DNA from 4 places in the Nonomuraea angiospora genome. Region 3 is predicted to be linked to each of the others. Evidence: riboswitches for the same ligand, from Rfam matches in the RefSeq annotation. Region 3 holds a riboswitch; each other region holds the start of a gene.

Region 1 (7,077 bases), 580 kb from region 3:
GGTAGGCGAGATACGGGTCGTCGCGGCGCAGGTCGAAGTCCACGCCGGAGGCCCTGGCGATGGGGCCGCTGACGCCGTACTGCGTGATCTGCTCGCGGGAGAGCACGCCGACGCCCTTGGTGCGGGCGATGAAGATCTCGTTGTGCAGGATGAGGTTCTCGATGTCGGGCACGCGGCGGCGGGTCTCCGCGACGGCCTCCGACACCCGGTCGAGCCAGCCGAGCGGCAGGTCCTCCTTGAGGCCGCCGACCCGGTTGAACATGTAGTGCATGCGTCCGCCGGAGATCTCCTCCATGACCGCCTGGATGCGCTCGCGCTCGTTGAACGAGTAGAACAGCGGCGTGATCGCGCCGAGCTCCAGGGGATAGGAGCCGAGGAACATCAGGTGGTTGAGCACCCGGTTGAGCTCGGCCAGCAGCGTGCGCGCCCACACGGCCCGGACCGGGGGCTCCATGCCGAGCAGGCGTTCGGCGGCCAGCACCACGCCCAGCTCGTTCGCGAACCCCGACAGCCAGTCGTGCCTGTTGGCCAGCATGATGATCTGACGGTAGTCGCGGACCTCGAACAGCTTCTCCGCGCCCCTGTGCATGTAGCCGATGATCGGCTCGGCGGCGGTGATGCGTTCGCCGTCGAGGGTCAGCCTGAGCCGGAGCACCCCGTGGGTCGACGGGTGCTGCGGGCCGATGTTGAGGATCATGTCCTCGGTGGCCAGCTCTTTCGCACCCGCGCCGATCCCGACCACACGTTCCGTCATATGGCAATGCTGCCACCGCCCCGGTTGATGATCCAGGGCGGGGGCGGGTCAAGGAATGGTACGCAAACGCATCCCTAACTCGGACACGGGGAGGAATACCAGGAACGGGGGGAGATAACACCATGAAGAGAGTTGTGTTTGATGTCGCGACGCTGATCGCACGGCTGGTGACCGGAGTGGTCCTCGTGGCGCACGGCTCGCAGAAGTGGCAGGGCGGCCTCGCGGCCACGGGGCAGGCGTTCAAGGGGATGGGGATCCCGATGCCGGAGCTCGCCGCCGCGTTCGCGACCGTCGTGGAGACCGCGGGCGGCATTTTCCTGATCCTGGGCCTGCTGGTGCGCCTCGTGGGGCTGCTGTTGCTGATCAACATGCTGGGCGCCATCACGTACGTGCACGCGGGGCACGGGGTGCTGTCCAGCGCCGGAGGCTGGGAGCTGCCCGGCGCGCTCGGGGCACTGGGCCTGCTGTTCCTGGCGCTGGGGGGTGGCCGGATCGGGATCGACGGGATCTTCGCCGCGATGTTCCGCCGGCGCTCGGCACGCCGGGCCGCCGAGGAGGAGCACGCCGCGCAGCCACAGCGTCCTGAGCCGTCGAACGTCACGACCAGGCCCGCCGGCCCCGCGACGCCCGCGACGTCCGCCGAGGCGCCTCGGGTGCCCAGGCAGCCGACCGAGCACCGGGCCGGCGGGGTCAACGACGACGACATGAGGGACATCGACGCCCTGGTCTCCGACGAGCCGCCGCCGCACCGCAAGCCGCCGAACCGCTCCGACGCCGTCTAGCGGCTCACTCAGCGGTTGACGAGGTCGCGCACGGCCTCGACCAGCCGGTCCACGTGCTCCTGCGTGGAGCCGATGCCGATGGAGGCCCGCACCGCGGAAGCGGTGCCGTCCTCACATCCGCCGTCGGTCTCACCCAACAGGTGCCGGACGAACGGGTGCGCGCAGAACTTGCCGTCACGCACCCCGATGCCGTACTCGCTGGACAGCACCTCGGCCACCTCGCGGGCCGAGTAGCCGTCCACGGTGAACGACACGATGCCGACGCGCGGGTGGTCGTCCCCCCACAGCGACAGCTCCCGTACGCCCTCGATCGAGGCCAGCCCCGACCGCAGCCGCGCGATCAGCCGCTCCTCCTCACGCACCAGCGCGGTCCAGCCGGTGGCCGTGAGCGCGTCGCAGGCGGCGGCCAGGGCGATGGCGCCCAGCACGTTCGGGGTGCCCGCCTCGTGCCGCGGCTCGGGGTCGTCGTGCCACTCGGTGTCGTCGCCCACGGAGCGCACCGCGCCGCCGCCCTTGAGGTACGGCTCGCCCTCCGCGAGCCAGTCGCGCCGCCCGACCAGCGCCCCCGCGCCGAACGGCGCGTACAGCTTGTGCCCGGAGAAGGCCACGTAGTCCAGGTCGAGCGCGGTCAGGTTGAGCCGCCGGTGCGGTACGAGCTGGGCGGCGTCCACCAGGATGCGGGCGCCGTGCCGGTGGGCGACGTGGGCCAGGGCGGCGATGGGCCACAGCTCGCCGGTGACGTTGGAGGCGGCGGTGACCACGAGCAGCTTGGGGCCGTCGATGCCGGCCAGGGCCTCGTCGGCGGCGCGGACGGCCTCGCCGGGGAAGGCGGGCGGCGCCAGCCGTACGGACTTGGGCCAGGGCAGGAGGGAGGCGTGGTGCTCGGTGTCGAAGACGACGGTGGTGGTGCCGGCGGGCAGGCAGCGGGCCAGGAGGTTCGTGCCGTCGGTGGTGTTGCGGGTGAAGATCACGGCGTCGTCCGGGCGGGCCCCGACGAACGCCCGGACCGTGTGGCGGGCCTGCTCGTAGCGGGCGGTGGTGAGCTGCGAGGCGTAGCCCGCGCCCCGGTGGACGCTGGAGTAGGCCGGGAGCGCGGCGGTCACGGCGGCGCTGACCGGCTCGAGACAGGGGGCGCTGGCGGCGTAGTCGAGGTTGGCGTAGCCGACGAGCCTGCCACCCTTGACCGGCACCTCGAGATCGGCCCCGAGCACGGCGGGGATCGGCCTGCTCGGGGCGACCGGAACCGCCTCGGCGGCGCGAGCGGGAACGGAGCTGAAGATCGTCAACGTGGACACGGCACATCTCCCTCAGGGTCATCGGACCCCTGGAAGCAGCCACGGAGCCCGCGCTTGCCCGCCACGCCTCGTGACGGACCAGGTCTTCACCCGGGGCACCCCGCCGCGGACGCGAGGGTTGCCGGCCAGCTAGCCGGGGCTTGTCGCTGGCACTCATGACCTACGGCGGAGACTATAACCCAATCCCCTCCCTCGATCGCAAGTCGGTGAACTTATCCGGCACCTGGCTCGTTGCTACCGGAAATCCCGCTCATGTGTCATGGAGGTGCGTAAATGTTGGACTGGGTGACCGACCCACAGATATGGATCGGTTTCTTCACCCTCGTCGCCCTGGAGATCGTGCTGGGGATCGACAACATCATCTTCATCTCCATCCTGGCCGGGAAACTACCTCCCGAACAACGGGACAGAGCCCGGGTGCTGGGGCTGGGCGCGGCCCTGATCACCCGGCTGCTCCTGCTGCTCGCCCTGTCGTGGGTGGTGCAGCTCACCGAGCCGCTGTTCGCCGTCTTCGGTCACGAAATATCGGGACGCGACCTGATCCTGCTGCTCGGTGGCCTGTTCCTGCTGGGCAAGAGCGTCACCGAGATCGGCCACAGCATGGACGGCCCCGTGGGCAAGGACGGCAAGAAGGCCGCGGCGGCCTCCTTCGCCGCGGTGATCGTCCAGATCATGGTGCTGGACATCGTGTTCTCGCTCGACTCCGTCATCACCGCCGTCGGCATGGTCGACGAGCTCGGCGTGATGATCGCGGCGGTCGTGGTGGCGGTGCTGGTGATGCTCTTCGCCTCGGGCCCGATCAGCAGGTTCGTGGACCGGCACCCGAGCATCAAGATGCTGGCGCTGGCGTTCCTGGTGCTGATCGGTGTGGTGCTCATCGCCGAGGGCTTCGGCCAGCACATCCCCAAGGGCTACATCTACTTCGCGATGGCGTTCTCGCTCGTCGTGGAGCTGCTGAACATCCGGGCGCGGGGCAAGCGAACGGCGACACAGGAGGAACCCGCTCCTTAAGATGAAATAGTGCGATTTGACCCTTGGGATCCGGATTTCGTGGCTCACCCGTACCGGGTGTACGACGAGCTGAGGCGCGAGGCGCCGGTCAGCTACTTCGAGCCGACGAACCAGTGGCTGATCTCACGTCATTCAGACGTGAACGCCCTGCTCAGAGACCGCCGCCTGGGGCGGTCCTACCTTCACGTGGCCACCCACGAGGAGTTCGGCAGGCCGCCGGAGCCGGAGTTCCAGGACCCGTTCTGGCGGGTGATCAGGGCGGGCATGCTCGACGTGGAGCCGCCGGTGCACACCAGGCTGCGCCGGCTGGTCTCCAAGGCGTTCACGCCGCGCATGGTCGAGTCACTGCGTCCCCGGGTGCGCGCCATCGCCGCGGGCCTGGTGGACGCGTTCGTGGAGAAGGGCGGCGGCGACCTGCTCGCCGAGGTCGCCGAGCCGCTCCCGGTGACGGTGATCGCGGAGATGCTCGGCATCCCCCACGCCGACCGCCACCTGCTGCGCCCCTGGTCGGCGGAGATCTGCGGCATGTACGAGCTCAACCCGAGCCTTGAGGCCCAGCACACGGCGGTACGGGCGGCGTCGGAGTTCGCCGGCTACCTCAAGACCCTGGCCGCGCAGCGCCGCCGGGCCCCCGGCGACGACCTGATCAGCGCGCTCGCGCAGATCGACGAGCTGACCGAGGACGAGCTGGTAGGCACGTGCGTGCTGCTGCTCAACGCCGGCCACGAGGCCACCGTGAACGTGACGGGCAACGGCTGGTGGGCCCTGTTCCGCAATCCCTCCGAACTGGCACGGCTGCGCGAGGACCGTTCGCTGCTGCCCACGGCCGTCGAGGAGGTGATGCGCTGGGACACGCCGCTGCAGATGTTCGAGCGCTGGGTGCTGGAGGACATCGAGGTGCACGGGGTGGAGATCCCGCGCGGCTCGGAGGTGGCGCTGCTGTTCGGCTCGGCCAACCGCGACCCGGCGGTCTTCGAGGACCCCGACCGGCTCGACGTGGGGCGGGCCGACAATCCGCACATCTCGTTCGGGGCCGGGATCCACTTCTGCCTGGGCGCGCCGCTGGCCCGCATCGAGCTCATGGAGTCGTACGGCGCCCTCCTGGACCGGGCGGCCAAGCTCGAACTGCGGGAGGAGCCGAGCTGGAAGCCCGGCTACGTCATCAGAGGGCTGCGGTCGCTGGAGGTCACCGCCGCTGGCTGAGCCAGCGTCACCGCCTCTGGCTGAGCCAGCCGAACCCGCCGAGCCCCGCCGGGTCGATCAGCTCACCCTCCTCCGACGCCCTGGCCAGTGCCCGGATGTAGGCGCGCGGCTCGGTGCGGGCCAGGTCGATCGGGGGCCTGGTGCCGGTGATCCCCACAGCCCTCAGCGCGTCGCGCTGTGTGGACAAGGCTGTGGATATCGCGCCGGCCTCGCGCCCGGCCTCGGCGCACGCGTCAAGCGCGACATGAGCCGTGATATCGCAGGTCCCATCGGGGATCGGGGCAACGACCGCGCCATCGCGGTAACCGGTCAACGTGCCACAGAGCGGCCGGTTATCCACAGGGTGTGCATAATCCACGGCAATCGCTCGGCCCCTCGTGAGGCGTCCCAGGACGGAGGCCCACGCCTCGTCGCGGGGGCGGCCGATCTCCGCGCGCGAGCCCACCCGGGTCAGCGGCCACCACCGGTCGAGCCAGGCGCAGTCGTCCGGTCGCGGCGGCTCACCGAGGCGCTCCTCGCCGGTGCGGACGTCGACCATGATGAGGCGCGGCCCGGCGGCGGTCTGCTCCACCACGTCGAGCGGCACGTTGTCGAGCCACTCGTTGGCGATGGCCAGGCCCGTGATGCCGGTGGGCACGCTCCGCCGCCAGGCGATCCGCTCGGGCAGGCCCTCCGGCCGTGGGGAGAGGTCGACGGCGGTGACGCGGAGCCGGTCGCGCAGCGCGGGCTCGGCGGCCTCCAGCACCTGGGCGACCAGCAGGCCCTCGCCCGCGCCGATGTCGACCAGGTCGAGCACGCCAGGGCGGCCGAGCTCGGCGTCCACCTCCGACAGCAGCGCCAGCACCGCGTCGGCGAACGCCGGGGAGGCGCTGACCGAGGTGCGGAAGTGGCCTGAAGGGCGTTCGCGAAGGTAGAAGCCCTCCTCGCCGTACAGCGCACGCTCCATTGCGGCGCGCCAGGTGAGCCACATGGCAGGACTATCTCATGACTTTCGTGTGACACGCATCGTCATCATTTGGCTACTCATAGTCGCCGACTTGCGCTACGTTTACCTAATGTCATCGAGCGTTCGCGTTGCGTCACCCCCAATTTGGCGCGACCGGCCGCTCCCGCGCAAGCACCAGCGGCCCCAGGCCGCCAAATCGAGAGGAGCCCTCGTGCTGAAGAAGGTCATGGTCGTCACAGGAGCCGTCGCCATGCTGTCGCTCGCGGCCCCGGCGCACGCCGACACGACCAGCGGCAACGGCAGCGTGCTCGGCGGCAACCAGCTGCACCTTCCGATCGCGATCCCGATCAACGTCTGTGGCAACGCCGTGGCCGTCATCGGCGCCGCGTTCGCCGGCTGCCAGGGTGGCGCCTACGCCAACGTGCCGAGCCACCACTGACAGAAGAAAGAGCCCGGGCCGGCACTCGTCCGGCCCGGGCTCTGACTCCGGCTGGCCGGTCGGCGAGCGGCCGGCCGGTCGCACCTCCAAAGAGGTCACATCCTGCGGGCGTCGGGTCCTGGATGAGGGGACTCGGCGCCCGCTGCCATGCGATGGAACCCCTCTCCTCATCTCTTCCGACAGGGGGTGCACGTTTTGTATGCCCTTGTCGCATTTGTCGTTAACTCAACGGGCGGCAAAACCGCGGTCACGTAGGAGCCCCCGGGCGAGTCGCGGGACAGGCCCTACGGTCCGCAGACTTGAGAGGCCGTTACGCTGGTCGGCAGTGCCACAACAGAAGCCTGCTCGTCGGACCGGAGTCCAGCTCGTCGTGCCTGGTCGAGGCCAGGGCGGCAGTCCGCCCGGCAGGCTTCTCATCAGCAGGTCGACAGGGGTGTGACGTCATGGACGCAGGGGATCGCCCGGCACGGCTGACTGTCGGCGTACTCGGGGCGGGCAAGGTCGGCTCGGCCCTCGGTGCCGCACTGGCTCAGGCGGGCCACCGGATCGCGGCCGCGAGCGGCGTTTCGGACAATTCACAGCGATGGGCGGCCGACCGGCTCGGCGTCAAGCCGTCCAGGCCCGACGAGGTAGTGGCGGCGGCCCAG
Region 2 (7,077 bases), 1.1 Mb from region 3:
GCACCACACCACCAGACCGACCCAGACCGATACGAGCGCGAGCCCGTAGCCGTCGTGAACGTCGGCGGCGATCCCTTTCCCCGCCGGCGCTTGCCGGAGAAGTTCGGCCGAATGGCGCGGATCAATCGTGATCAATGTCGGCGCGTTCATTCGGCCACCCGCTCGAACCGCACCATGCCCGCCGGGTCGAGGGAAGCGCGGAAGATCTCGCGGCCGGAGCGGTCGTCGGGGGCCGCACCGAAGTCGCAGACGCTGTGCACGATGCGCCCCCGCACGCAAGCACCGTCAGGCATGCCCCGCATCGCCGTGCGCAGCTCGTCCATGGAGGTGGCCTGGAACGGGCTCGACCCGCAAGGGCCCAGCTCGTCACCGTCGCCGATGCGGACTTCCCACTCGAACAGCTCGCCCAGCACGCTGCCCTGCCCAGGGCCGTCGCAGTACAGGCAGTCTTCCTTTGCGGACGAGGCCATGCCCAACCTCGATGCCGCCACGTGACCGCGCCGAGTGACGATCTTCCATCCTCGGCCGTCGCATTCGGTACACCTGACCGGAGTTGTCATGCCCGACAGCATGAGCAGCCAGACCGTTTATACATATCCCACGGCGTTATACCTCGAAGCCATATAACGTCTGCGGCACATCAATACACCACCTGGAAGCCGATTTCCGGAGGTCCACATGCGCAGAAGCGCTTTCGACCCCATCGACATACCAGAATGGGTGTGGGATCGCGATGAAAGCCGCGAAATCCTCCAAAAGCGCGACATCACCGGGCTATTCCGGATGGCCGCTAAATACGGCGGTCTCAGCCAGGTACGCATCGCGACAGCAACCGAGATCGCACAACCCCGCGTCAACAAGATCTTCAACGGGACAGCCGGCCCCATCGAGGAACTGGCGGTATTCGAGCGCATCGCCACCGGACTCGGTCTGCCCGACCACGCCCGAATGCTTCTCGGCCTGGCCCCGCTCGACCTCGCCTCACCAACAGGCGATCACGACGACGAGCACCAGGAGCAGACCAGCGAACTGGCTGCCCGCTTGGACGCCGCCGCAGCCATCGACCCCACCATGGTCATGATCCTCACGACGGACACCAACAACCTCCGCCTACAAGACCGCCGACTCGGCAGCATCGCCATCGCCGACAAGATGCGCGCCCAGATAGCCCAAATCGAATGCGCCCACCACCACGCCGTACGCCCCCACATCCGCGCCCAACTCGCCCACCTCCTCGCCGAGACCGCGTCACTGGCCGGATGGCAGGCCATCAACACTGTCGCCCTCAACGACGCGTGGAACCACTACGAACGCGCCAAGGCAGCCGCCCGCGAAGCTGACGACCCCGCTGTCCTCGCCTACGTCTCCGGCGAACAGGCATACGTACTCATGGACTTGGGGCGACCCGCCGAAGCTGCCGAACTGCTCCAGTACATCCACGCAACCCACCTCGACCACGTCCCCGCCCGCCTCAGAACCTGGCTCGCAGCTGCCGAAGCAGAAGCCGCCGCCGTCCTGGGGGACGAGGGAGCTTGCCGTCGCGCTCTCGACCAGGCCGCCGCAGTGTTGCCGAAAGGCGACGGCGACCCGGACATGCCGTACCTGTCGATCAACGTCCACCACTTCGCCCGCTGGAGAGGCAGTTGCCTTCTCCGCTTCGGCCTGCCGGGCGGGCACGTCCATCGACGACAGGCAGGCACGCCCGAGCAGGAGGGCGATCGCCAGCGGGAGGGAGGGAGCAAGCGGCACTGCGGCCAGCATGACGTTGGCGGGCAGGTGGGTGAAGACCATCGTGGGCAGCAGCCCGATCCGGTTGGCCACCCGCGGCGCGGCCAGCAGCGAGGCGGTCTGGAGTATCCCGGCCACGGCGAAGGTGATCCCGATCGTGTGGGTGGTGGCCCCGAAGCGGACCGCGAGCCAGTAACCGACATAGGCCTGAATGACGAACCCGCCGGCGAGGCTGTCGGTCGCGAACAGGCCCGCCAGGCGGGCCACCGGGCCGCGGGAGTGGGCCAGCATGCGCGATTGCGGTAGTCCGGGTGCCGGAGCCGCTGCCGGAGCTTCGACGGTGGCGGGTATCCGAAGGGTGAGGAGCATTCCGGCGGCGGCTGTGCCGGCCAGGACGCCGCCGAGCAGCCCCCGGTGGGCGGGCAGGCTCCCGAGGAGCGCGCCGAGCGTCCCGGCGATGGCGGCGATCGCGTTGTAGAGGCCGAATCCCCGCACGATCTGCTTCTGGGGGCGGCCGCTGCCGGCCAGCATGACCTGTTCCAGCGTGGTGAACGGCCCGGACTCGATGACCTCGACCGACATCGCTCCGCTGAAGGCGGCCACGGCCAGCAGCCACCAGGGCAGTCCGGTGGCGATGATCAGGCCGCACAGGAGCAGGGCGGCGTACAGGCCCGCGTAGGCACGGCGGCGGCCAAGGCGGTCGCCCCACCGGGCCAGGGCCAGACTGGTGAGAAAGCTACCGACCAGAATTGCCGCCAGCACCAGACCGACCTCGGTGGCCGACAGCCCATCGCTGCCCATGAGAGCGCCGAGCTGGACGGCGGCCACGCCGTACCCGAGACCGCGAAACGCCTGTGACGTCAGCAGTACCCACACGGTGCGGTCGTGGGCGGCGCTCATACCAGTGCGCTAGCCGACACGCTGGCTGGCGAGAGGAGGTACGGGAAGGTCCATGATCCCGATCATGTACCGAAACCCGTCTTTGTGACGACTGGTTTATGACGTTGATTCCGGATGAGGTTCATCGCCTCTGAGGACCTGGGCGCCCTACCAAGATCCCGGGTTCGGACGGCGGCGTGGCATCGGGCCGGTCGCCGTACGTCTGCCCCGCCGTACCGACCGAACGCGTCGGCCAGGTTGCCACGCCGCCGCACACCGGACACGGTCGGGGGCGATCGACGATCCAGGGTTCGTTCCTCACCTTGGCTCACCGCGTATCGGGGTTGATCATGGCGCTTGACCGGTGGACTGGCGGATTGCAGGGTGACGAACTATGGGCAGGAGACGCTACGTCGCCAGAGGCGTTCCCGGCGGCTATCGGATCTGGGACAACAAGGCGCGCCGCTGGTGGGGCGACCTCTACGAGTCGTGCCCTGACGACCTGCTCGACGAGCTGAACGGCGCGCGTGAACACGACAGAATCACGGCACTGCTCAAGCGTTATAGAGCTATGCGGCGGTAGGCGGCGCTCCCGCGAACACCAGACCAAGCCCACAATCCGGCTCTCATGGGACGTGAAGTCTCTCGGTGAGTTGTAGCCATCGGTCGTGAACCGCGGCGAACGCGTACGAATGCCAGTGGAGATCGTTCAGGCGCCTATGCGTCAGAAGGTGCGTGCCCGTTGCGACACCGACAGCGACGCCACCTCACTGCGGACGGGAGCGCAGGCGCCGGCTCACCACGACGATTAGCACTGTCTGGAGTACGAGCATCACCAATGCGAGCAGTCCCGAAGCGGCGGACATCTCCTCCTCCGAAAGGCCACCACAGTCAGTTATGTTGCCGCCCTCGTAAAGCACGACGCAGTCGCGCCCCAGGATGGCGGAAGTAACGAACCAGTTGGCCAGCAGAAGGGGAACCGCACCTAGAACAAGGGCTGGGGTGATGCGCCGGCCCTTGCCACCTGCCGGGTCCATCTTCTTCAGCACAGGTTCGGGACACCTGTCCTTATCCGAATCAGAACTCACGCCGAACACGTAAGCATAGGCAGCGATCGGGTGCCAGATCCGTGCCAGAACAGGCGGAGAGTCGCGGTCACTCACGGGCATTGGCGATCTGCCCCGATCCCGCCCGGAGCGACGGGCCGAGGACGCGCGGCGCAGGGCCGAGGCGCCGGCCGTGCAGTGCCGCGATCCGCGCCCGGCGCCCACTGCCTACCAGCGCAGGTGATCAAAACTGGGCGTTGGTCATCGTGTACCACGTCGGAGCGCATGCCAGCAGGGCCAGTGCGACCAGGACCGCGAACGACTTGAGTACGCGTGAGGTGGTGATGATCGCGGGTGCGATGGGCCTCAGCTTCCAGCGTCCGACCGCGATGAACGCCGCGACGCCTCCCAGCAAGAGATTCGCGGGCACCAATTCGTATTCGCCGCGCATGACATGAAAGCCGGCCGCGAGGATCATCGTCAGCGTCAGGCCAGCGGCGGCGAGCGGCGTGAGCTTCGGCTTGACTCCCGTCATTGCCGGCAGGATCAGGCCGACGCCGCCGAGTACCTCAAGGACCCCGATGAAGACGATCAGGGACTGTGGCACCGCGGCGTACCAAGCCACGGCCCGGGGCGCTGCCGCATACAGAGCTTCGTCGTACAACAGCACTTTGCCGAAACCGCTGCCGGCGAAGAAGAAGCCCCACAACGCTTGAAGTGACCAAAGTGCGCCGTTGAGCGTGAACCTCATTCCGCGCCTTTCGGGCTGCTGGTCGATGTCGTTGACGCCGAGAAGGTTCTCGCTGACGTGCTGGTTCATGTCCTGTCACTGCCTTTCTCGCCGGGTTGGCCGGGGAACTCACCGGCTTTGTTCGTTCCTTCGTCAGCACGTGGTGATCGCTACGTGGTGACAGCGCTCATCCGACCACCGCAGCGAGGTGGCGCGCACTGTCCGTGGGACAGGGTGGGACACGCGAGGCGCGGTCTACCTGCGAAAACAAGAGTTTTTACCGCGACTGCGGACTGGGACGGTTCCCGCAGTGCGGGTGCCCGTGAGGCTTGGGATCGCCGCGATGGTCGCGTCCGCGGCCGCTCGCGTGGCATAGGGAACGACGCTCGTCCACACGTCCGCCGTGAAGCTGTGGCGAGCGTGACGGCGTGATGGCCAGTGCCGGGGCCATCGGGGGTCCACCGACCTGCCGCCGTGGCAAACCGTGTACTGGTATTTCCAGCAGTGGGAACAGGCCGGCGTCACCGAAGCGCCGCCGATCGAGTTGCGTACCAAGGCCCCGCCCTGCTGTCGGCGTACCTCACCACCCTGATCCGGGACGTCTTCTCGCCGGGCTCCTGGTGGACTGGGTCCGTGACACCCTGCGCACCACCCTGGAGATCGTGCGCGAGCCCACCGGCCAGTGCTGATTCAGGGTGATCTCCGGCCGTTGGGTGGTGGAGCGGACCTTGGCCAGGCATCGCCGGCAATACCGCCCGGCAGGGTTGCAGTTCCGGTGGCGGGCCTTGAGAACGCTGCTGGAGGAGAGGCCCTCTTCGAGCAGCGGTGTCCAGGTGCTCAGGGGCGCCTCACCACCTGATCGCCACCATCACCCGGCAGAAGCTTCTCAGAGAGCCGGCGAACGGGAGGTCGCGGCGGTGAGACGGGCTTGCAGTACCGGCTTGACGGTAGGCCAGTCTTCGGCGACCACTGCGAACATGGCCGAGTCGCGGACCTTGCCCTCCTCGCCGCGCGCCCACGACATGGACCAGGCGCGCAGCACGCCCTCAAAGGGGATGCCGAGCCGCTCCAAGGCCCGGCGGCAGCGATGGTTGCGGGCGTCGGTCTTCAGATCGACGCGGGCAACGCCGAGCACGTCGAACGCGTACGAAAGCAGCAACAGCTTCGCCTCGGCATTGATCCCCGTGCCCTGCGCCGAGGCGGCCAGCCAGGTGAAGCCGATCTCGATCGCCCGCAGGCCGGCCCGATCCGGCCACTTGCGAGGATCCCACAGCCCGGTGCATCCCACCGCCTTGCCGTCGCTGAGTCGAACCTGCGCAAATGGGGTGAGCCCGTCGCGGGCGAGTTGTGCCGCCAGGTAGTCCAGCATCTGGTGAGCGCGAGGCACCAGCGTGAAGTCGTAGGACGACCGATCCTCCTCGGCCGCCTCCGCGAGATCCGGCGCATGCCGCATCGCCAGCGGCTCCAACCGCACGAGATCGCCCGCGAGGACAGGAACATCAAGCCGCACGCTCATCAGCTCTCCCTCATCGTTCCTGGCATTGGCACCTTTCCCGCGGATTCCCGCCGGGAGGTTGCCGGACCGTCACAGGGCCAGGTCCCTCAGATCCTCTGGATGAACTACTGAGTCGTGATCATGCCTGCACAGGCGGACACCGTCAATTCGCCGCAAGGGCGCCCATTCCGTGGATCGCGTCTTGAACTGGGCAGATGGGCTCTCCCTGGAAGAGCCGGGAGTGCAAGAACAACTGGACACATCCGGCACGGTCCGACTCTGAGACTCATAGCGGCCCGGGCATCGGAAGTGCTCACCACCAGCGGCAACCAACCTGCCCAATCCAACCGACGCGGTTTCTCCCATCAGGCGTTGATCGACTTGCCGAGGGCGCTGCCCGCCACCCAGTCGTCCCACGATTTCGCCCACGGCGTCGGCCCGTTGCCGAACTGGAGCTTCCGCGACGTCCCCGTGACCTCGATGATGTCCCCCCGCTGCGTGAAGTTGTAGAACCAGCGGGCGTTGGCCATGCTGGCGTTCACGCAGCCATGGCTGACGTTGCGGTTGCCCTGCGCGCCGGTCGACCAGGGCGCGGCGTGGAAGAACATGCCGCTGTAGGTCATCCTGACATTCCACTTGGTGCGGGCGTAGTACTCGCCGGGCCTGCCGATGGTGGCCGAGTCCATGAGGATGTCCGCGGCCTTCTCCTGGGCGATCATGACGCCGGACCAGCTGTCGTCCCCCGGCTTGCCCAGGCTGACCGGGATGGTCTTGACGACCTCGCCGTTCTCCCGCACGACCGCCCGATGGGTGGCATTGCGGATCTTGGTGATGTGCTCGTCACCGACGGTGAACGTCAGGCTGCGGTCCCTCGTGCCCCACAGGTCCCGCCCCGCCCGCACCCCGGCCAGGTGGGCGACCACCGTGACCTTCTCGCCGACCGGCCAGTACTCGCGCGGCCTGAACTGGACCTCGCGGTCGCTCACCCAGCTCCACGCGCCCTCGACCGGCTTGGACATCCGTACCTCCAGCGACCTCTCGACCGCGGCCCGGTCGCTCCTGGCGGTCACGGGGCGCGACAGCAGGAGCTGGACGGGCATGCCGACGCCGACCTTCTCGCCGTCCAGCGGGGACATGCCGCTCTCCAGCACCCGCTTCGGCTTGAGCGTGGTGAACGTGGCCCGCGCGGTGACAGGCTT
Region 3 (7,077 bases):
CCTGGCCACCGGTCAGGATGGCGATGTCGTTGAGCATGGCCTTGCGGCGGTCGCCGAAGCCCGGGGCCTTGACGGCCACGGAGCGGAACAGGCCGCGGATCTTGTTGACGACCAGGGTCGCCAGGGCCTCGCCCTCGATGTCCTCGGCGATGATCAGCAGCGGCTTGCCCGACTGGACGACCTTGTCGAGCAGCGGCAGCAGGTCCTTGTTGGCGGAGACCTTGCTGTTGACGATCAGGATGTACGGGTCCTCGAGCACGGCCTCCATGCGGTCCGAGTCGGTGACGAAGTACATCGACGTCATGCCCTTGTCGAAGCGCATGCCCTCGGTGAGCTCGAGCTCGAGGCCGAAGGTGTTGCTCTCCTCGACGGTGATGACGCCTTCCTTGCCGACCTTGTCCATCGCCTCGGCGATGAGCGAGCCGATCTCGGGGTCGGCGGCGGAGATGGAGGCCGTGGAGGCGATCTGCTCCTTGGTCTCCACATCCTTGGCCAGCTTGGAGAGCTCCTCGCTGACGCGCTCGACGGCGGCCTCGATGCCCTTCTTCAGGGCCATCGGGTTGGCGCCGGCGGCGACGTTGCGCAGACCCTCGCGCACCAGCGCCTGGGCGAGCACGGTGGCGGTGGTGGTGCCGTCACCCGCGACGTCGTCGGTCTTCTTGGCGACTTCCTTGACCAGCTCGGCGCCGATCTTCTCCCACGGGTCCTCGAGCTCGATCTCCTTGGCGATGGAGACACCGTCGTTGGTGATCGTGGGAGCGCCCCACTTCTTCTCCAGCACGACGTTGCGGCCCTTGGGGCCCAAGGTCACCTTGACGGCGTCGGCGAGCTGGTTCATACCGCGCTCGAGACCGCGCCGGGCGTCCTCGTCAAACGCGATCATCTTGGCTGCCATAAGGCTAGACCTCCCAGATGCAGGGTGGCTTGTCGTGGACCGAGCCGACGCCCGCGACGGCATGGGTCAGCATCTCCTTCGGCAGACCCCATCGTCCCGATCCAAGTGCTGGCACTCTGCTGCACAGAGTGCCAACGACTGTTTAGCACTCTACCCTGCCGAGTGCAAGCGAGAAGCCTCCTACCGGGGCTTTCCTCCCCATATCAGCCTGTACGGCGGAGCCGTCCGTCCCGGCTGCAGGACCCCGCTACCTGCGACGAACCGCGTCCAGGCCACCGCAGATGGCGGGATCCGTACTCACGGCGAGCCGCCTCGCGCGGCTCGCCGTGACCGAGTCGACGAAAGAAAGGTGGTGGGTTCGCACGGACTGCGTTGCCGGGCGATCCCGCCGGTGCGTACCAGGGGGCGTATCTCAGACGGCGCGGACGGCTTCCGCCTGAGGTCCCTTCTGGCCCTGCGTGATCTCGAACTCGACGCGCTGACCTTGTTCGAGAGATCGGTACCCGTCCATCATGATCGCTGAGTAATGGACGAATACATCCTTACCACCGTCTACCGCGATGAAGCCGTAGCCCTTGTCCGCGTTGAACCACTTGACGGTGCCCTGCGCCACTTCCGACTCCTCTTACTGGGCTTTCAGATCTCGCCCATTCCTCCGCGAGACCCGTAATCGCCGGACTTAAGGGAAAATCAGCCAGACGATCGCCCTCGACCATACCTGTGGCACGGGGTTTGGCAACAGAGTCAATCCGCAAACAACGCATTTCTTCACAACGAGGCGCTTCTACGTTTCATTTGCCCTGGAAATGGAGAAGGCGCCCACTAGGGGCGCCTTCCACACGTGTGATCTATAGCACTCAGCCGCCGGCGACCGCCGGGATGATGGAGATCTGAGTGCCCTCAGGTGCTGGAGTGTCGAGCCCGTCGGCGAAACGGACATCCTCTTCCCCAACGTAAACGTTGACAAAACGGCGAATCTTGCCCGATTCATCCAGAATTCTCGCGCCGATGCCCGGGTAGTCGGAGTCAAGCTTGGCGAGGACGTCACGAAGAGTCGCGCCTTCGCCACTGACTTCGGCGTTGCCCCCGGTGTAGGTGCGCAGAATGGTGGGAATCCGCACCGAAACGCTCATGGTTTAACTCGCCTTTCCTGGTTGTCAGACAGTCGCGCGGAACGCGTCGAGGGAGGGCCGGATCACGGCCGTGGGCTGGGCGTCGTCGCTGATCGCGTCGAGTGTCTTGAGCCCGTCGCCGGTGTTGAGGACCACGGTCTCGGCCTCGGGGTCGAGCCGCCCGCTCTCGGCGAGCTTCTTCAGCACGCCCACGGTCACCCCGCCCGCGGTCTCGGCGAAGACGCCCTCCGTCGAGGCCAGAAGCTTGATCGCGGCCACGATCTCGGCGTCCGTGACGTCCTCGACGGCCCCGCCGGTGCGCCGGGCGATGTCGAGCACGTAAGGCCCGTCGGCGGGGTTGCCGATGGCCAGCGACTTGGCGATGGTGTCGGGCTTGACCGGCTGCACGACGTCGTGCCCCGCCTTGTACGCGGTGGAGACCGGCGAGCACCCGGCCGCCTGCGCCCCGAAGATCTTGTACGGGGTGTCCTCGACCAGCCCCAGCTGCACCAGCTCGCGGAAGCCCTTGTCGATCTTGGTGAGCTGCGAGCCGGAGGCGATGGGGATGACGATCTGCTCGGGCAACCGCCACCCGAGCTGCTCGGCGATCTCGTACGCGAGCGTCTTGGAGCCCTCGGCGTAGTAGGGCCGCAGGTTGACGTTGACGAACCCCCACTTGTCGCCCAGCGGGTCGCCGATCAGCTCGGAGCAGAACCGGTTGACCTCGTCATAGGTGCCGTCGATCCCGATCAGCTTGCCCCCGAACACGCGAGCCATGGCGATCTTGGCCGCTTCGAGGTTGGCCGGGATGAACACGCACGCCTCGAGCCCGGCGCGCGCCGCCGCCGCGGTGACCGCGCCCGCGAGGTTGCCCGTGGAGGAGCAGGAAAGGGTGTGGAAGCCGAAGTTACGCGCCGCCTCGACGGCGATGGCGACGACCCGGTCCTTGAAGGAATGGGTGGGGTTGCCCGAGTCGTCCTTGACGTACAGGTTCTTGAGACCGAGTGCGCGTCCGAGGTTTCCGGCCTTGACCAGTTTGGTCCAACCGGGGTTCATATTGGGCTTACTGGCGACGTCAACCGGCACCGGGAGCAGCGACCGGTAACGCCAGATGTTGGCGGGACCCGACTCGATGTCGGCGCGGGTCACCGTACCGAAGGAATAGGCCGCTTCGAGCGGCCCGAAACACTCCAGACACGCGAAGCTCGGACCGAGGGGGTAACGCGTGCCGCACTCACGGCAGGACAGACCGACAGCAGGACCAAAGTCGAGCGACATGAAGCGAGGCCTTCCCTCATCTTCGCCCGCGGCCACCTTGACCGCAGACCGGAATTGGCACCTTGTCCCGGTCGGCCTCGCCAGGTCGCGAGCCTCAAGCCGGGAGGGTTGCCGGGGCTTCGCAGGGCCGGTCCCTCCACCCCTCTGGATGAGCAATATTCAGTTGTTGAAAAGGACTCTACCCGCCCATGGGGCCGCAATGGCCACCCGTCTCAAGATGCGAGACGTGGCGTCTCAGCGATAATCATCACCCAGCACTCCCTGCACGTATTTGCGGGCCTGGTGAATGCGCGACTTGGCGGTGCCCAGGGGGATGCCGAGCTGCTCGGCCACCTCGTTGTAGTCGAGCTGGACGATGTCGCGCAGCACCAGCGCCTGCGCCAGGTCGGGCTTGTCGGCCTCCAGCGCCTCCATCGCGTCGAGCAGGTCGAGCCGCGAGCCCGCGATCACGCTCACCCGCGCCACGTCGGGCTTCTGCGTGGGCAGCTCGTCCGAGCTCTGCTCGGCCGCGCGGCGTTTGAGCGACCTGTACGTGGTGCGCGCGCAGTTGGCCGTCACGATGTGCAGCCAGGTGCTGAACCGCGCCCGGCCCTCGAACCGGCCGATGTTGCGCGCCACGGCCAGCAACGTGTCCTGCGAGGCTTCCTCGGCATCCTGGTGATAGGGGAGGATCCGGGCGCAGTGCCGCATCACATCGGGCTCGATCCGCGCCAGGAGTTCGCCAAGTGCGCGATGATCTCCTCCGGCAGCCGAGCGGGCGAGTTCCTCGGTTAGCTCATCTAGCGCCATAGCTGGGATCCTATGGGCGAAGGGAGCGTAGATGAACAGCGTCCTGGTGGCCTCCAACAGAGGACCCGTTTCCTTTACCGTCTCGGACGACGGTGAGCTGACCATGAAACGCGGTGGCGGCGGCCTGGTCTCGGCGCTGTCCGAGGTGGCCAGGAAGGACGGCGTGCTGTGGGTGTGCGCGGCGCTGTCCGACGGCGACCGCAGCGCCGTGCGCCTGGTGCCCGGCGGCCGGATCGACCACGCCGGCTACGACACGGGCCCGATGCGCATGCTCGACATCCCGCCCGCCACCTTCCACCGCGCCTACAACGCCGTGGCCAACTCCACCCTGTGGTTCGTCAACCACCTGCTCTACGACATTCCCAACTCCCCCAACTTCGGCACGAGGTTCGAGCGCGAGTGGGAGTCCTACCGCGACTACAACGGCGCGTTCGCGCTGGCGCTGGCCGAGGAGGCCGGCCACGGCGCCCGCGTCATGGTGCAGGACTACCACCTGACGCTGACCCCGGCGATGCTCCGCGCCGAGCGCCCGGACCTGCGCATCGCCCACTTCAGCCACACCCCGTGGGCGCCCCCCGAATACTTCTCGCTGCTGCCCGACGAGGTGGCCGGAGAGGTCCTGGAGGGCATCCTGGGCGCCGATCACGCCGGGTTCCTGGCCGACAGGTGGGCGCAGGCGTTCATGGACTGCTGCGAGGCGCTGCTGGGCGCGGAGGTCGACCGCGTGGGCCGCAGCGTCACCCACGAGGGCAGGACGACCCGCATCGGCGTGCACAGCCTGGGGGTGGACGGCGACGCGCTGTGGGAGCGCGCCGTCGAGCCCGACGTCGAGTCGCACATGACCGCGCTCAGGGAGCAGGTGGGCGAGCGCCGGCTGATCGTCCGCATCGACCGCACCGAGCTGTCGAAGAACATCGTGCGCGGCCTGGTGGCCTACCGCGAGTTCCTCGCCGCGCACCCGGAGTGGCACGGCAAGGTGGTGCACCTGGCGTTCGCCTACCCGAGCCGGCACGACCTGCCCGAATACCGCGAATACACCGCGTCGGTGCTGCGCTGCGCGCAGGAGATCGAGGACGAGTACGGCACCGAGGACTGGGACCCGCTGATCCTCAACGTCAACGACGACTATCCGCGTTCGCTGGCCGCGTACCGGATGGCCGACGTGCTGCTGGTCAACCCCATCCGCGACGGGATGAACCTGGTCGCCAAGGAGGGCCCGATCCTGTCCACGAGGTGCGCGCTCGTGCTCTCGCGCGAGGCGGGGGCGGCGGCCGAGCTGGGCCCGCACGCGCTCGTGGTGAATCCGTACGACATCAGCGGCACGGCCGCCGCGCTGCACGCCGCGCTCGTCATGCCGGAGGACGAGCGCCGCATGCGGCGCGACAAGCTGCACGCCGCGGCGACCGCCCTGCCGCCGCAGAAGTGGCTCGCGGCCCAGCTCGAGGCGCTGGCCGAGATCTGAGCGCGATCAGGTCCAGTCGGCGTGCTCGAGCGTGTCGGCCAGCCCCGGCGTGTTCCACTGGTCCACGATGAGGATCTTGCTCTGCGGCAGGTACCACTCGCGCTGCGTGAAGCGGAGCAGCACCTTCGTGGTCGAGCCCGAATACTTGACGCACTCCGACTTCCACGCGTTGTAGGCGGCCTTGTGCCCCGCGCCGACCTGGCGCAGGCCCCTGGTGACCTTCGGGCCGATGGCCTCGCCCCACTTCTGGTTGAACGGGCACGGCTGCACGTCGCTCGCCGTGTAGAAGGGCCTCTTGCCGGTGTACGGGCCGAACCCCTCGGCGCCGCGCTTGATGGACGAGGGGCCGAGGACGTAGAAGGCGTCGCATTCGGGCGTGCCCCAGCCCACGGGCTTGCCGCACTTGCCCGTCACGATCTGGACCCCGTCGCCGAAGCGGTGGACCTCCCACGCGATCGGGATGTAGAGGGTCAGGCCCTTGCGCAGCTTGACCGCCTGGGCGGGGGCGGCGTGCGCGGGCAGGGAGCTTGCGAGGAGGGTGGCCGCGGCCACGGCCACGGCGGCGAGGTGTCGCTTGTGCATGCGCCCGACCCTAGGGATCGTGACTTGCAGCTCAATCACGAACGGCTGAAAGCCGCCACAAGCTCCTCCAGCAGCGCCACGACGCCGTCGGGCCCGTCCACCACGAGGTCGGCCTGCCGGGCCAGCTCGGTGACCTCCGCGGAGCCGCTGCACACGTTCACGCCGGGCAGCCCCGACAGGCGTACGGCCTCGAACGCGGACAGGTCGCCGAGATCGTCGCCCACGAACATGACGGACCTGGCGGCCCGCTCCGCCAGGAACAGGCTGAGCGCCTGCCCCTTGTCCATGCCCGGCGGCCGCAGCTCCAGCACGAAGCGCCCCGGCTCGACCACCAGGCCGTGCTCGCGGGCCAGATCGGCCAGCGGGTCGCGCAGCCTGGCCAGCGCGCCCTGCGGGTCGGAGCTGCGCCTGGTGTGCACGGCCACGGCCCGGCCCTTGTCCTCGATGGTGACGTCCCGCAGGCCCAGCGACTCGAGCAGCAGCGGCAGCCGGGCCTCGGCCTCGAGCACGCCCGCGGGCGGCGGGGGGCCGGAGATCTGCCCGGCCTCCCAGCGCTCGAAGCCGTAGTGCCCGAGCACGACCAGCCGGGGCACGTCGGCCAGGCCAGGCCCGAGCTCCAGCGCGGTGGCCGGCGGCCGGCCGGTCACGATGGCCACCGCCAGGACGTGGCGGCCGAGCTCGGCCAGCACCTCCGGCGCCTTCGGATGGATCACGGCCTCGGCGGGGTCGGGCACGATCGGCGACAGGGTCCCGTCGAAGTCGAGCCCGATCACGGCGCCCGCCGGGTCGTTCAAGATCGCTTTTATTCCAGGGATGTTCCTCACGCGGCTGCCGTACCCAGCCGGTCAGGGACGCATGCCGAGCCTCCTGGCGGCGCGGTCACGCTGACGGGTGGACCGTAACCTGCGCAGCCGTTTGACCAGCATGGGATCGTGCTCCAGCGCCTCCGGACGGTCGAT
Region 4 (7,077 bases), 5.3 Mb from region 3:
TCGTGGCCAGCGCCCCGGAAGGCCCGGCGACGGCCAGGAACGCGCCCCCGGCCGCCAGCCCGGCGATCTGCGCGCTCGCGGAGGCCACGTTCAGGACCGACCGCCCCAGCACGAACGCGTCGCCGGGCAGCACGTCGGGCAGCATCGCCGCCCGCGCGGCGAAGAAGACCGGCGTGAACAGCCCCGTGACCAGCACCAGCGCCAGCATCGCCCAGACCGGCAGCCCCCCGAACGCCAGCAGCAGGCACGTCACCGCCCTGACCACCTCGCCGGTCACCATCAGCGCCCGCGGCGGCAGCCGGTCGGCCAGCGAGAGCAGCAGCAGCCCGCCCACGATGAACGGCAGCCAGCCCGCCATGTACGCCGCGGCCGACAGGCCGGCCGAGCCGGTCCGCGCGTAGACCAGCACGGACAGGGCCAGCATCTTGATCGAGTCCCCGCCGACCAGCAGCGCGAAGCTGCCGAACAGGACCCGGAACTCCTTGACGGCGAACACCTCGCCGAACGTCGCCCCTTGCACGTCCACGATGGTGCGGACCGGACCGGCGAGCTGGCGATTGTTTCGGATATAACCGAAAGGTGCCGGTAAGAATCGAGGTCACGCCACAGGACCTGGTGGCCACCAGGTTCGCGATCTCGCCGCTGATCGAGACCATGCACGCGCAGTGGGTGCTGGCGGGCCGGCTGGAGGCGGGCGTGCACGGCCGGTGGGCCGCGCGGTGGCGGGGCGCGTACCGGGAGCTCGAACGCGCCCACCCCGTGCTGCGGGCCGCGGCCGCGATCAGCGGCAACCGGCGCGGCACGAACGTCGCCTTCATCGCCCCGCCGCCGACGGCGGTGGACGTGCCGTTCGAGGCGGAGCTGGCCGCCATGCGCGCGACGCCGCTGGAGCAGGCGCACGCGGAGATCGCCAGGGCGCTGGCCGGGCGGCCGGCGGCGGGTGAGGCCGGGGAGCTGCTGGCGGGGCCGCGGGTGGTGGAGCGGTTCGCCGACGCGTACGAGGCGCTCTGGACGCGGATCCTCTCCCACGACTGGCCGCGCTTGCGCGCGATCCTGCAGCGCGACGTCGCCCATCGGGCGGGCCGGCTGGCGGCCTACGGCTGGGCGGCGGCGCTGGAGGACCTCAGCCCGCAGGTCCACTGGCGGCCCCGGGGGCAGATCGAGGTCGAGCTGACCACCCTCCACGGGCTGCGCCGGCTCGGCGGCAAGGGGCTGCTCTTCCTGCCGTCGGCGTTCACGACCGCCGTCGGGGCGTACCTGGAGGACGCCTGGCCGTACGCGATGATCTACCCCGCGCGGGGCGCCCTGGCCGCGCCCGCCGCGGCCGACGACGGCCTGTCGGCCCTGATCGGCCGCAGCCGCGCCCGCATCCTCGCCGAGCTGGCCGAGCCCGCCACCACCACCCAGCTCGCGGCCCTGCTGGGGCAGAGCGTGGGCACCACGGGCGGCCACGTGGCGGCGCTGCGCAGGACGCGCCTGATCGCGGGCACCCGCGTCGGCCGCGGCGTGCTGTACGCGCGCACCCCCCTCGGCGACGCTCTGGTCAACGGGTGATAAAAAAGACAAACACCACTAAATCCTCCCTCGACGCCATATCCAGGTAAATCCTACTGATACAGTCGCTTATGTCACGAGTCCAGTGCGAAGCCCCGGCTTGCTGGACGGCAACCCTCCCACCGCGGCGGGGTGCCCCGGGTGATGACACGGTCGTCGAGCTGAATGGTGCTCCTGGCGGCAAGCGCGGATGTCGAGTCGTGCTGCCACGCGCCCTTGGCCGGCTGCTCGAAAAGGGAAGGTAAAGATGAAGGGCGGATTCACTCGCCTCGCGGGACTGGGCATGGTGGTCGCGCTGGCGGTCACGGCCTGCGGCGGCGTCGACACGGCCGGATCCACTGGCGGTTCCACGGGCGGTTCGCCGGGCACGGGCGCGGCCAGGCAGGAGCTCACGGTGACCGCGTTCGCGGGCGCGTGGGGAGAGCTGTTCAAGAAGTCGTTCGTGGAGCCGTTCGAACGCGACACCGGCGCCAAGGTGAACCTCGTCTACGGCGCGAACGCCGAATGGCTCACCAAGCTGCGCGCGGCCGGCGGCAAGAACCCGCCGTTCGACGTCATCGCGTTCACGCCGGACGCGTCGCTGCCCGCGGCCTCCGCCGGGCTGCTCCAGCCGCTGGCCACCGACCGGCTGGCGCACTTCAAGGAGCTGGACCCGGTGCTCGCCGGCAAGTCCGCGTACGACGGCAAGCAGTACGGCGTGCCGCTGACCACCGGCTCCACCGGCCTCCTCTACCGCACCGACAAGATCAAGACGCCGCCCGCGGACTGGGCGGACCTCTTCGACAAGCAGTACTGCGGCCACATCGCCCTCCCGCCGCTCACCTACAACCCCGGCCTGGAGTTCTTCTCCGCCCTGGTCACCTCCCAGGGCGGCACGCTGTCCGACCCGGCCGCCGTGGACAAGGCGTTCGACAAGCTCGCCACGCTGAAGGGCTGCGTGTCCTCCTTCCCCGCCAACGCGGGCAACGCCGCCACCGTCATCGAGAACGGCGACGCCTGGATCATGCCCTTCTGGGACGGCCGCGCCTTCGCCATGGCCCAGGCCGGCTCCCCGATCGGCTTCACCTACCCCAAGTCCGGCCCCGTCGGCGCGCTGACCTCGTACTTCGTCGCCGCGGGCACCCAGAAGAGCGACCTGGCGAACAAGTTCCTCGACCACCTGACGGCCGCGCAGAACCAGAAGCCGTTCGCCGAGGGCACCTGGTACGCCGCGGGCAACGACTCGATCTCCTACAGCGAGCCGTTCGAGCAGAAGGTGAAGCACGGTCCCGACGTCTTCAAGAAGTTCATCTGGGTGGACTACGCGGTCGCCACCCCCAAGCTGAACGAATGGCAGCAGCGGTGGAACCAGATCTTCGGCTGACCCCGGAAGAAGGCGGCGGGCACGTCGAGATCGAGGGGCTCGCCGCCGGGTACGACGGCGCGCGCGTCCTCGACCTGGACCGGCTGTCGATCCGCAAGGGCGAGTTCCTGTCGATCCTCGGGCCCAGCGGCTGCGGCAAGACGACGCTGCTCAACTGCGTCGCCGGCTTCGTCCAGCCCACGGCCGGGCGGATCGTGATCGACGGCTCCGACGTGACCGCGCGGCCCCCGTACCGGCGGGGCCTGGGCATGGTGTTCCAGAACTACGCGCTCTTCCCGCACATGACCGTGGCCGCCAACGTGGCGTACGGGCTGCGCGTGCGCCGGCTCGACCGGCGGGAGCGGGACGAGCGGGTGCGGGAGGCGCTGAGCCTGGTCGGCCTGGAGGAGTACGCCGGGCGGCGGCCCCGCCAGCTGTCCGGCGGGCAGCAGCAGCGGGTCGCCCTGGCCCGCGCGCTGGCCATCCGGCCCGCCGTGCTGCTGCTGGACGAGCCGCTGTCCAACCTGGACGCCAAGCTGCGCAGGGAGATGCGGGTGGAGCTGCGCGCCATCCAGCGGCGCATCGGCACCACCATGGTCTTCGTCACGCACGACCAGGAGGAGGCGCTCGCGCTGTCCGACCGGGTGGCCGTCATGAACGGCGGCCGGGTCGAGCAGCTCGGCACCCCCGACGAGGTCTACCGGCGGCCGGCGACCCGGTTCGTCGCGCAGTTCATCGGCGCGGCCAACGTCCTGGAGGGCACGGTGACCGCCTCGGGCGCGCTCGACTCCGGCGGGATCGTCGTCGAGTGCGGCCTCCCCTCGCCGCGGCCGGGCGCGCGCGCCGTCGTCGCCGTCCGCCCCGAACGCATCCGCCTCACCACACCGGGCCCCGGGGCCACTGGGGTGGCCGGGACGGTCGGGTATCGGGCCTTCGCCGGGGACGCCTGGCACGTCGAGGTGCGGCTGGCCGACGGGCGCACCCTGAGCGTGCAGGTCGCCGACACCGGCGCGGGCGCCGAGGACCCGCCCGGCGCGGGCACGTCCGTGCTCGCGCACTGGGATCCGGCCGACGTCATCCTCCTGGAAACGGAGGCGCCATGACCCGCCGCCGGGCGGGCCTGCCGTACGCGCTGCCGCTCGTCGCCTTCCTGGCCGCCCTGTTCCTGGTCCCCCTCGTCCGGCTGCTGCGGCTCAGCTTCAGCCCCGTCGACGCCTTCAACGCGGCGCTGCCCGGATTCACCTTCGAGCAGTACGCCCGGGTGTTCACCGAGCCGTACTTCTACGGCTCCCTGCTCCGGACGCTGGCCACCGCGCTCCTGGTGGCGGTGCTGTGCGTGGCGCTGGCGTACCCGGCCGCCTACCTCCTGGCCCGCCGGCGCCCCGGCGTGCTGCGGACCCTGCTGTTCGTCATCGTGATCTCGCCGCTGCTGACCAGCGTGGTGGTCCGCACCTACGGGTGGGTCGTGCTGCTGTCCGGCAACGGGCTCGTCAACCGGGCGCTCGTCGGCTCCGGGCTGCGTGACCAGCCCGCCCAGCTGCTCACCAGCTACCCGGCCGTCGTGGTCGCGGTGACGCACGTGCTGCTGCCGTTCGCGATCATCCCGCTCACGACGGCGCTCGGCGGGCTGGACCGCAACCTGCACCGGGCCTCGCAGACGCTCGGGGCCGGGCCGATCAGGACGTTCCTGCGGGTCACGGTCCCGCTCAGCCTGCCCGGCGCGGTCACCGGCGCCCTCATCGTCTTCGCGCTGGCCATGGGCATCTACATCACGCCGCTGCTGGTCGGCGGGGTGACCCAGCCGCTGACCGGCATCCGGGTCTACGACCAGGTGACGACGGTGTTCGACTACCCGGTGGCGGCGGCGCTGAGCTTCGCGCTGCTCGCGCTGACCGTCGTGTCCACGGGGCTGCTGGCGGGCGTGTTCCGGATCTGGGAGAGGCGCCTTCATGGGTGAGCGGGGCTACGACAGGATCGTGCGGCTGGTGGCCGCGGCCCTGGCGGCACTGGTGTTCCTGTTCCTGATCGCGCCGCTGGTCGTGCTGGTGACGAGCTCGTTCAACCAGGCGGGCTCGATGGCGTTCCCGCCGTCGGGGCTGTCGCTGCGCTGGTACGCCGAGGTGCTCGGCTCGCCCGACTGGCAGGTCTCGTTCCGGCTGAGCGGCCTGCTGGTCCTCCTGGTGGTGCCGACGACCGTGGTCATCGGGACGCTGGCGGCGTACGGGCTGACGCAGGGGTCGTTCCCCGGCCGGCGGCTGCTGCAGGGGTTCGCGCTGTCGCCGCTGATGGTCCCGGAGATCATCGTCGCGCTCGGCCTGCTCTACTACTTCCACGGCGTCGGCCTCGTCAACTCGGTGACCGGGCTGTGGCTGGCGCACTCGCTGGTGGCGCTGCCGTTCGTGGTGCGGGCGGTCATGGTGAGCGCCGCGCAGCTCGACCCGGCGCTGGAGCGGGCCGCCCTGAGCCTGGGCGCCGGCCGGGTCCGGGTGTTCCTGACCGTGACGCTGCCGCTGCTGCGGCCCGGCATCCTCGCGGGCGCGATCCTCGCCGCGGTCACGTCGCTGGGCGAGGTCGCCGTCACGGCCCTGGTGGCGGGCGCGAACACCACGACGGTGCCGCTGCGCATCTTCTCGGCCGTGCAGTACCAGCTCGACCCGTCGATGGCCGCGGTGTCCACGCTGCTCATGGCGGCGAGCGTGGTGGTGATGGTGGTCGCGGACCGATTCGCTCGCATTTCGGAGGCCCTGTGACAAGCACAGTGACAAGCACGGGTGCGGTGACCGCGACCGGCGCGCGGATCGGCATCGACGTCGGGGGAACGTTCACCGACCTCGTGGCCTCCGTGCCGGAACGCGGCCTCGTGGTGCACCACAAGGAGCCGAGCACGCCCGCCGACCCGTCCCTGGCGGTCGCGGACGGGCTGGCGGCCCTCCTCGCCCGCGCGGACCTGCGGCCGGAGGAGGTCACGGGCCTCGTCCACGGCACCACGATCGGCCTGAACGCCGTCATCCAGCGGCGCGGCGCGCGCATCGCCCTGGTCGTGACCGAGGGCTACCGCGACATCCTGGAGATCGGCCGCAGCCGCATGCCGTCCTCCTTCGACCTGTACGCGGGCAAGGAGGAGCCCCTCGTCCCCCGCAACCTCATCGTCGAGATCTCCGCCCGGCTGGGCCCGGGTGGCGCGCCCGTGGCCGAGCCGGACGCGGCCGAGCTGGACCGCGTCGCCGCGCGGCTGCGGGCCACCGGGGCCGACGCGGCGGCGGTCGTGATCCTGCACGGCTATACCGACCCGGCCTTCGAGGAGGGCGTCGCGGCGGGCCTGCGCGAGCGGCTGCCCTTGCTGCCGGTGACGGCCTCGGCGACCGTGTGGCCCGAGGTGCGCGAGTACGAGCGGGCCCTGGTGGCCTGCATGAACGCCTACATCCAGCCGCTCATGCGCGACTACTTCGCCCGCCTGGAGGGCCGGGTGCGCGGGCTCGGGGTGTCGGCGCCGATCTTCATCAGCGCGTCCAACGGCGGCTCGATGAGCCTGCGCTCGGCCGCTGAACGGCCCGTCGAGACCGTGCTGTCGGGGCCGGCCGCCGGTGTGGCCGCGGCCGCCCGGCTGGGCGCTGGGGCCATCGTCACGTTCGACATGGGCGGGACCAGCAGCGACATCGCCGTGTCCGTGGACGGCTCGCCCGAGCTGGCCACCCACACCACGGTGGGCGGGCTGCCGCTGATCGTGCCGGTCGTGGCCGTGCACGCGATCGGGGCCGGGGGCGGGTCGGTCATCCGGGTGGACGGGCAGGGCGTGCTCAAGGTCGGGCCGGGCAGCGCGGGCGCCGACCCCGGGCCGGCGGCGTACGGGCGGGGCGGCGACCGGCCGACCGTGACGGACTGCTACCTGGCGACCGGGCTGATCGACCCGCGCACGTTCCTCGGCGGCCGGATGCCCCTCGACGCCGGCGCCTCGTTCAAGGCCCTGTCGGGCGTCGCCTCCCACCTCGCCTCCGGGGGCGAGCGCGGGGAGCTCCCCGGCGGCGACGCGGCCGGGCCGGATGGCGATGTGGCCGGGCTGGACGGACCGGGTGGCGATGTGGCCGCGTACCGGGTGGCGGCGTCGGCGCTGCGGGTGGCGACGGCGGGGATGGCGACCGAGCTGCAGAAGATCATGGCGCAGCGCGGGCTGGACCCGCGGC

What was found. A riboswitch is a leader RNA that binds a small molecule or an ion and turns the genes downstream of it on or off. The one in region 3 is predicted to bind S-adenosylmethionine.
Region 1: another riboswitch for S-adenosylmethionine. It lies ahead of H4W80_RS34065 (aminotransferase class V-fold PLP-dependent enzyme); the one in region 3 lies ahead of thrC (threonine synthase).
Region 2: another riboswitch for S-adenosylmethionine. It lies ahead of H4W80_RS36800 (GNAT family N-acetyltransferase); the one in region 3 lies ahead of thrC (threonine synthase).
Region 4: another riboswitch for S-adenosylmethionine. It lies ahead of H4W80_RS07375 (ABC transporter substrate-binding protein); the one in region 3 lies ahead of thrC (threonine synthase).

What each region holds. Positions count from the first base shown of each region.
Region 1 covers NZ_JADBEK010000001.1:7,492,038-7,499,114, reverse strand. The annotation lists gene H4W80_RS34075 (NADH-quinone oxidoreductase subunit D) at 1-754, opposite strand, end outside; gene H4W80_RS34070 (DoxX family protein) at 877-1,536, shown strand; gene H4W80_RS34065 (aminotransferase class V-fold PLP-dependent enzyme) at 1,545-2,831, opposite strand; SAM riboswitch class IV at 2,877-2,992, opposite strand; gene H4W80_RS34060 (TerC family protein) at 3,105-3,842, shown strand; gene H4W80_RS34055 (cytochrome P450) at 3,852-5,045, shown strand; gene H4W80_RS34050 (SAM-dependent methyltransferase) at 5,053-6,015, opposite strand; gene H4W80_RS34045 (chaplin family protein) at 6,203-6,430, shown strand; gene H4W80_RS34040 (Rossmann-like and DUF2520 domain-containing protein) at 6,874-7,077, shown strand, end outside.
Region 2 covers NZ_JADBEK010000001.1:8,036,716-8,043,792, forward strand. The annotation lists gene H4W80_RS36765 (hypothetical protein) at 1-150, opposite strand, end outside; gene H4W80_RS36770 (hypothetical protein) at 147-470, opposite strand; gene H4W80_RS36775 (hypothetical protein) at 775-942, opposite strand; gene H4W80_RS36780 (MFS transporter) at 1,249-2,628, opposite strand; gene H4W80_RS36785 (hypothetical protein) at 3,002-3,190, shown strand; gene H4W80_RS36790 (hypothetical protein) at 3,375-3,770, opposite strand; gene H4W80_RS36795 (DoxX family protein) at 3,898-4,473, opposite strand; gene H4W80_RS36800 (GNAT family N-acetyltransferase) at 5,270-5,899, opposite strand; SAM riboswitch class I at 5,907-6,005, opposite strand; gene H4W80_RS36805 (L,D-transpeptidase) at 6,244-7,077, opposite strand, start outside.
Region 3 covers NZ_JADBEK010000001.1:6,908,689-6,915,765, forward strand. The annotation lists gene groL (chaperonin GroEL) at 1-895, opposite strand, end outside; gene H4W80_RS31210 (cold-shock protein) at 1,308-1,508, opposite strand; gene H4W80_RS31215 (MoaD/ThiS family protein) at 1,753-2,028, opposite strand; gene thrC (threonine synthase) at 2,053-3,285, opposite strand; SAM riboswitch class I at 3,299-3,440, opposite strand; gene H4W80_RS31225 (RNA polymerase sigma factor) at 3,520-4,074, opposite strand; gene H4W80_RS31230 (alpha,alpha-trehalose-phosphate synthase (UDP-forming)) at 4,106-5,536, shown strand; gene H4W80_RS31235 (hypothetical protein) at 5,543-6,118, opposite strand; gene otsB (trehalose-phosphatase) at 6,154-6,912, opposite strand; gene H4W80_RS31245 (DUF3263 domain-containing protein) at 6,964-7,077, opposite strand, start outside.
Region 4 covers NZ_JADBEK010000001.1:1,616,852-1,623,928, forward strand. The annotation lists gene H4W80_RS07365 (MFS transporter) at 1-520, opposite strand, end outside; gene H4W80_RS07370 (ArsR/SmtB family transcription factor) at 580-1,554, shown strand; SAM riboswitch class IV at 1,627-1,747, shown strand; gene H4W80_RS07375 (ABC transporter substrate-binding protein) at 1,802-2,917, shown strand; gene H4W80_RS07380 (ABC transporter ATP-binding protein) at 2,896-3,999, shown strand; gene H4W80_RS07385 (ABC transporter permease) at 3,996-4,853, shown strand; gene H4W80_RS07390 (ABC transporter permease) at 4,846-5,646, shown strand; gene H4W80_RS07395 (hydantoinase/oxoprolinase family protein) at 5,673-7,077, shown strand, end outside.